Regions from separate parts of the Kocuria salina genome, predicted to be linked through region 2. Evidence: predicted binding sites of a transcription regulator. Region 2 holds the regulator's gene; the other holds the start of a gene.

Region 1 (3,472 bases), on a different contig from region 2:
TGCCCGGCCTCGAGCTCGGCGACGCGGGAGGCGACCACGGCCCCGTCCTGACCGGCGTTCTGGGCGATCCAGTACAGCGGCTGCCGCAGCGCGCGGCGGACGATGCCGAGCGCGGTCGCGGCGTCCCCGGTGAGCCCGAGGTCGGACTCGTCGAGGACCTTCGCGGCCTGCACGAGGGCGGTGCCGCCGCCGGCGACGATGCCCTCCTCGAGGGCCGCGCGGGTCGCGGAGACGGCGTCCTCGATGCGGTGCTTGCGCTCCTTGGCCTCGACCTCGGTGGCGGCGCCGACCTTGATCACGGAGACCCCGCCGGCCAGGCGGGCGAGCCGCTCCTGGAGCTTCTCGCGGTCCCACTCGGAGTCGGTGCGCTCCACCTCGGCGCGGATCGTGGCGACCCGGTCCTGGATCTCGGCCGGGGTGCCCCCGCCGTCGACCAGGGTGGTGGTGTTCTTGGTGACCGTGACGCGCCGGGCGGTGCCCAGCTGCTCCAGGGTGACCTGGTCGAGGCTGATGCCCAGCTCGCTGGTGATGAGCTGGCCGCCGGTGAGGACGGCGAGGTCCTGCATGATCGCCTTGCGGCGGTCGCCGAAGCCGGGGGCCTTGAGGGCCACGACGTCGAGGGTGCCGCGCAGCCGGTTGACCACGAGGGTGGACAGGGCCTCGCCCTCGACGTCCTCCGCGATGATGGTCAGCGGCTTCTTGGCCTGGAGGACCTTCTCCAGCACGGGCATGAGCTCGGGCACCGAGGAGATCTTGCCCTGGTACAGCAGCACCAGGGAGTTCTCCATGACCGCTTCCTGGCGCTCGGCGTCGGTCACGAAGGACGGGGACAGGTAGCCCTTGTCGAACTGCATGCCCTCGGTGACGTCGAGCTCCACCTCGGTGCTCGAGCCGTCCTCGATCGTGATGACGCCGTCCTTGCCGACGGTCTCGAAGGCCCGGGCGATGAGCTCGCCGATCGCCGGGTCCTGCGCGGAGATGGTCGCCACGTGGGCGACGTTGGTGCCCTCCACCGGGCGGGCGTTCTCGAGCAGGCGCTCGGAGACGGCCTCGACGGCCTTCTCGATGCCGCGCTTGAGGCTCAGCGGGTCGGCGCCGGCGGCCACGTTGCGCAGGCCCTCCTTGACGAGCGCCTGGGCGAGCACGGTGGCGGTGGTGGTGCCGTCGCCGGCGACGTCGTTGGTCTTGGTCGCCACCTCCTTGGCGAGCTGGGCACCGAGGTTCTCGTACGGGTCGTCGAGCTCGACCTCGCGGGCGATGGTCACGCCGTCGTTGGTGATCGTGGGGGCGCCCCACTTCTTGTCGAGCACCACGTTGCGCCCGCGCGGGCCGAGGGTGACCTTGACGGTGTCGGCGAGCTTGTTGACGCCGTTCTCGAGGGATTTGCGGGCGGCGTCGTCGAACGCCAGCTGCTTGGCCATGGGCGAAGAGCTCCTTCTGGGGTGGCTGGGGTCGCCAGCGGGTTTCGGGGTCTGGATCGGCGAAGGGTGCCCGCCGCGGGCCCGCCGGAACAGCGGGGCGTGCGGCGGGCACCCTTCGTCAGGACTGCGCGGTCTGCGCCGGGTCGGTGCGGCCCGGTCTACTTGACGACGACGGCGAGCACGTCGCGGGCCGGGAGGACCAGGTACTCCTCGCCGTTGTACTTGACCTCGGTGCCGCCGTACTTCGAGAAGATCACGACGTCGCCCTCCTGGACGTCGACCGGGATGCGGTTGCCGGAGTCGTCGACACGACCGGGGCCGACCGCCAGGACCTTGCCCTCCTGGGGCTTCTCCTTGGCGGTGTCCGGGATGACGAGACCGGACGCGGTGGTCTGCTCAGCGGCGAGCGGCTGGACGACGATGCGATCCTCGAGAGGCTTGATGGAGACCGACACGATCTCTCCTTGTCTGTAGGGGTGGAAAACGGTGGGCGACCGCGGGCGGAGCCCGCCGTCGAGCTTCGGGCCGATCGGCGCACCGACCGTCGTCGCGGTGCCGGTCGATCGCCTGGCCCTTAGCACCCTCACCCGGAGAGTGCCAAGGCCAACTGTAGGAGCGGGCTGGCAGTCGGTCAAGGCGAGTGCCAGCGCGCCGACCCCCGCGGGAACGTCCGGCGGGAATTAGGTCACGCCCGTGTTCGCCAATGATTTGCCTCACGCCCGCCCGACCCTCTAGGTTGAGCGGTAAGGCAACCCTTACCTCGGCCGAGCAGCGGTGCCCTCCTCGACGTCCCGGCGCATCCGTGCGCAGGTCCGTCGCGCCCATCGGATCCCGCCGGCGTCCGCCACCCCGGAGCACGCCGGCGTCCTCTGCACGAAGGAAGACCATGAACCGCACCCAGCACCCGGCTGCCCTCCTGGCCGTCGCCGGTGTCCTCGCCCTCACCGCCTGCGGCACGGCCCAGGGCGACGAGGCCGCCTCCGCGGAGTCGTCCGCCCCCTCCGCCGCCACGGTCGAGGTCGAGGACAACTACGGCACGCAGACGGTCGAGGCCCCGCCGGCGTCCGTCGTCGCCACCGACAACCGCACCTTCGAGACGCTCGCCGAGTGGGGCGTCGAACTGGCGGCGGCCCCGCGCGCCCTCATGCCGGACACCATCGCCTACGCCGACGACGAGTCCGTCGTCGACCTCGGCAACCACCGCGAGCCCGACCTCGAGGCCGTCGTCGCCGCGGACCCCGACCTCATCGTCAACGGCCAGCGCTTCGCCGACTACCGCGAGGACTTCGCCGACCTGGTGCCGGAGGCCACCATCGTCGAGCTCGACCCGCGGGAGGACGAGCCCTTCGACGAGGAGCTGAAGCGGCAGACCTCCGTCCTGGGCCAGGTCTTCGACCGCGAGGACGAGGCCGAGCAGATCAACGGCGACTTCGACGCGGCGATGCAGCGCGTCGTCGACGGCTACCGGCCCGGCGACACGGTCATGGCCGTCACCGTCTCCGGCGGCGAGATCGGCTTCATCGCCCCGGGCAACGGACGCACCCTGGGCCCGCTGTTCGAGATCTTCGACTTCGCACCGGCCCTCGAGGTCGAGGGCGCCAGCGACGACCACCAGGGCGACGACATCTCCGTGGAGGCGATCGCCGACTCGAACCCCGACTGGATCCTCGTGCTGGACCGCGACGCCGCGATCTCCGCCGAGGACCCGGAGTACACCCCGGCGCAGGAGGTCATCGAGAACGCCGCGGCCCTGCAGAACGTCACCGCGGTGCAGGAGGGCCAGGTCGTCTACATGCCCCGGGACACCTACACCAACGAGGGCATCCAGACCTACACCGAGTTCTTCGACACCCTGGCCGACGCCATGGGCGCGCAGGACTGACCCATCGTCCGGACGGCGGTGGCGGGGTCCGCCCCACCACCGCCGTCCGCCGGGCACGAGGCCGGAGGAAGGACTGACCCCATGTCGACGATCGTGTCGAGACCCCCCGCGGCGAGCAAGGGCTCGCTGTTCGACTGGAAGCTGCTGCTCGGTGCGCTCGGCGTCCTCG
Region 2 (3,472 bases):
GAACCAGCCGATGAACGGCACCGGGGCGAGCAGGATCCCGGTGACCACCACGAGGGTCGGCAGCAGGGTGAAGTTCATGGCCTCCATCGACTCCTGCTCCGTGAACGGGCCGCGCCCGCGGAAGACGCGGTGGACGAGGAACGAGGGGAGGAAGCCGATGACGCCGCCGAAGTGCGCCAGGGTCGCCCACTGGTGGTCCTCGGTGACGGTCAGCGGCTGGGCCACGGGGGAGAGGCCCTCGAACGGGGCCCCGGCGTTGTCGCGGCTCGGTCGGGGGTCGGTCTGCACGGGCACGGATGTCCTTCGGCGGTGGGACCGCGGCGGGGCCGCGGACGGTGGGTGGGACACGACCATCCTACCGAGCGGCCCGGAGGGCGGAGGATCCGCCCCGCGCACGTGTGCCTTTGTGACGATCTGCTGGGCGTTGCCCGTGCACGCGGGGCGCCGGGTCAGGCCCCGGGGGCGGTGAGGAAGTCGATGAGCTCCTCGACCCGGCCCAGCAGGGACGGCTCGAGGTCGGCGTAGCTGTCCACGCGGGACAGGATGTGCTGCCAGGCCCGGCTGAGGTCTCCGGGGGTGCGGTGCGGCCACCCGAGGGCGGCGGCGGTGCCGGTCTTCCAGTCCGTGCCCCGCGGGACCACGGGCCAGGCGTCGATGCCGAGGGTGCGCGGCCTGACCGCCTGCCAGATGTCGACGTAGGGGTGGCCCAGCACCAGGACGTTGCCCGCTGCGCCGGGCAGGCGCATGGTCTCAGCGGCGATCCTCGACTCCTTGGAGCCGGCCACGAGGTGGTCGACGAGGATGCCGAGCCGCCGCCCGGGGCCCGGCCCGAACTCCCGCACGGCGGCGGGCAGGTCGTCGATGCCGTGCAGCGGCTCCACGACGATGCCCTCGACCGCCAGGTCGTGGCCCCACACCTTGGCCACCAGTTCGGCGTCGTGGTAGCCCTCGACCCACACCCGGGAGGCCTTCGCGGTGCTCGCGCGCAGCCCCTCGACGGCCACGGAGCCCGAGCGCGTGCGGGAGGGCTTGCGCGCCGCGGGGGCCCGGCGGGGCTCGACGACGACCACGGGCTCGCCCTCGAGCAGGAACCCCGGTCCCAGGGGGAACGCCTTGACCCGCCCCCTCCGGTCCTCGAGCCCCAGCACGCGCATCCCGCCGATGGTCTCCAGGGACACGACCGCGCCGACCCAGCCGGTCGTGACGTCCTCCAGGAGCATTCCCGGGGCGACCGGGACCTCCGCGGAGACCGGCCGGCGGCGGGCGAGGGCGTCGTCGTCGAGGCTGCGCGGCCCCCAGCCGTGGTGGCTCATGGTCGTCCTCCCGGGTCGCGGTGCCGCGCGTCCGGCGCGGATCAGCCGGAAGCGTACCAAACCGCGGGGGCGACCGGCCGTCGGACACGGGGGCTACACTGGACGCCGTTGGCACTGTGGCCACCCGAGTGCCAGGGCATCTTCGGGGGCGTGGACGGACCGGGGAGGAGCGACGTGAACCATCCGAGACGACTGCAGATCCTGCAGGCCATCGTGGAGGACTACGTGCACTTCCGCGAGCCGGTCGGCTCCAAGGCCCTCGTGGACCGGCACCGGCTCGGCGTCTCCTCGGCCACCGTGCGCAACGACATGGCCGCGCTCGAGGAGGAGGGCCTGATCACGGCCCCCCACACGAGTTCGGGCCGGATCCCCACGGACAAGGGCTACCGCACGTTCGTCGACCAGATCGCGGCCGTCAAGCCGCTCTCGGGTCCGGAACGGCGGGCCATCCAGCGGCTGCTGGACGACGCCGCGGACATCGACGACGTCATGGAGCGCACCGTGCGGCTGCTCGCGCAGCTCACCCAGCAGGTCGCGGTCGTGCAGTACCCGCACGCCTCCGGGGTCACCGTGCGCCACGTCGAGGTCGTGGACCTCGGCGCCGGCCGGGTGCTGGTGGTGCTCATCCCGACCAACGGCCGGGTGGCGCAGCGCGTCGCCGTGCTGCGGGCCCCGCTCGAGGAGTCCCAGCTGCTCGAGCTGCGCGCCCGGGTGCTGGCCGCCGTGGTCGGGCGCTGCCTGACCGCGGTGCCGGACGCCCTCGCCGTGATGACCGCGAGCACGGCCCCGCCGCTGCAGCCGGCCGCCGCCGCCGTGGCGGAGGCCGTCGGCGCCCTCGCGGCGGGCGGGGCCGAGCACCGCATGGTCATGGCCGGCACCGCCAACCTCGCCCGCTCCACCGGGGACTTCCACCTGAGCATCGGCCCGGTCCTCGAGGCCCTCGAGGAGCAGGTGGTGATGCTCCGGCTGCTCTCCGAGATGGAGCAGGACGCCCGCGGGGTGGCCGTGCGGATCGGCACGGAGAACGCCGAGGGCCCCCTGTCCGAGGCCGCCGTCGTCGCCACCGGCTACGGGCCGCAGTCCAAGGTGGGGGTCGTGGGCCCCATGCGCATGGACTACCCGTCCACGATGGCCGCCGTGCGCGCCGTCGCCCGCTACCTCTCCCGTATCCTCGGGGGCTGAGCCCCCACGGGCCCCGTCCCCCGGGGCCCACCAGCGAAACCCACCACAGACCTCTCGACAGAACGGACCACGGTGAGCGATCACTACGAGACCCTGGGCGTGTCCCGGGACGCCAGCCAGGAAGAGATCAAGAAGGCCTACCGCAAGAAGGCCCGCCGGCTGCACCCCGACGTCAACCCCGGCCCGGAGGCCGCCGAGGACTTCAAGCGCCTCTCCCACGCCAACGACGTCCTCTCCGACCCCGAGAAGCGGCGCGTCTACGATGCGACCGGCAACGAGAACGGCACCGACACCGGCTTCGGCGGGGGCTTCCCCGGCACGGGGTTCGGCTTCGCCGACATCTTCGACACCTTCTTCCAGGGCGCCGGCGGCGCCGGCTCCGGCCGGCGCGGACCCGCGTCCCGCACCCGCCAGGGCCAGGACGCCCTGATCAACGTCCGGGTCACCCTCCGGGACGCGGTCTTCGGCACGGAGAAGAAGATCACCGTGGACACCGCCGTGGTCTGTCCCACCTGCGACGGCACCTGCTGCCAGGCGGGCACCCAGCCCGAGACCTGCGACGTCTGCCACGGATCCGGCCAGGTGCAGCGCCAGGTCCAGTCGATCCTCGGGACCGTGGTCACGGCGGCGCCGTGCGCCACCTGCCAGGGCTTCGGCACCGTCATCAAGCACCCGTGCCACGAGTGCTACGGCGAGGGCCGCGTGCGCGACCGCCGCCCGCTGACCGTCAAGATCCCCGCCGGCGTCTCGACCGGCAACCGGATCCGCCTCTCGGGTCAGGGCGAGGCCGGCACCGCAGGCGGGCCGAACGGCGACCTCTACGTCGAGCTCAAGGTCGATCCCGACCCCACGTTCGAGCGCCAGGGCGACGACCTGCACGCCCGCGTCCGGGTGCCCATGACCTCCGCGGCCCTCGGCACCACTGTGACCCTCGAGACCTTCGACGGCGAGCGCGAGGTGCCCGTCGGCCCCGGCAC

Evidence for each region. Region 2 encodes HrcA, which represses chaperone genes, less so after heat shock. Its sites were predicted from a motif close to TTNGCACTCGNNNNNNNCGAGTGCNAA; they were not measured.
Region 1: the regulator HrcA is predicted to act here: its motif matches at 2,042-2,068, upstream of groES (co-chaperone GroES).

Annotation. Positions count from the first base shown of each region.
Region 1 is NZ_SSSF01000005.1:19,122-22,593, forward strand. Features, by position in the region: gene groL (chaperonin GroEL) at 1-1,421, opposite strand, end outside; gene groES (co-chaperone GroES) at 1,580-1,876, opposite strand; gene E7Z53_RS10945 (siderophore ABC transporter substrate-binding protein) at 2,308-3,303, shown strand; gene E7Z53_RS10950 (ABC transporter permease) at 3,385-3,472, shown strand, end outside.
Region 2 is NZ_SSSF01000009.1:17,682-21,153, reverse strand. Features, by position in the region: gene E7Z53_RS16020 (DUF4870 domain-containing protein) at 1-294, opposite strand, end outside; gene E7Z53_RS16015 (DUF3097 domain-containing protein) at 450-1,313, opposite strand; gene hrcA (heat-inducible transcriptional repressor HrcA) at 1,488-2,495, shown strand; gene dnaJ (molecular chaperone DnaJ) at 2,568-3,472, shown strand, end outside.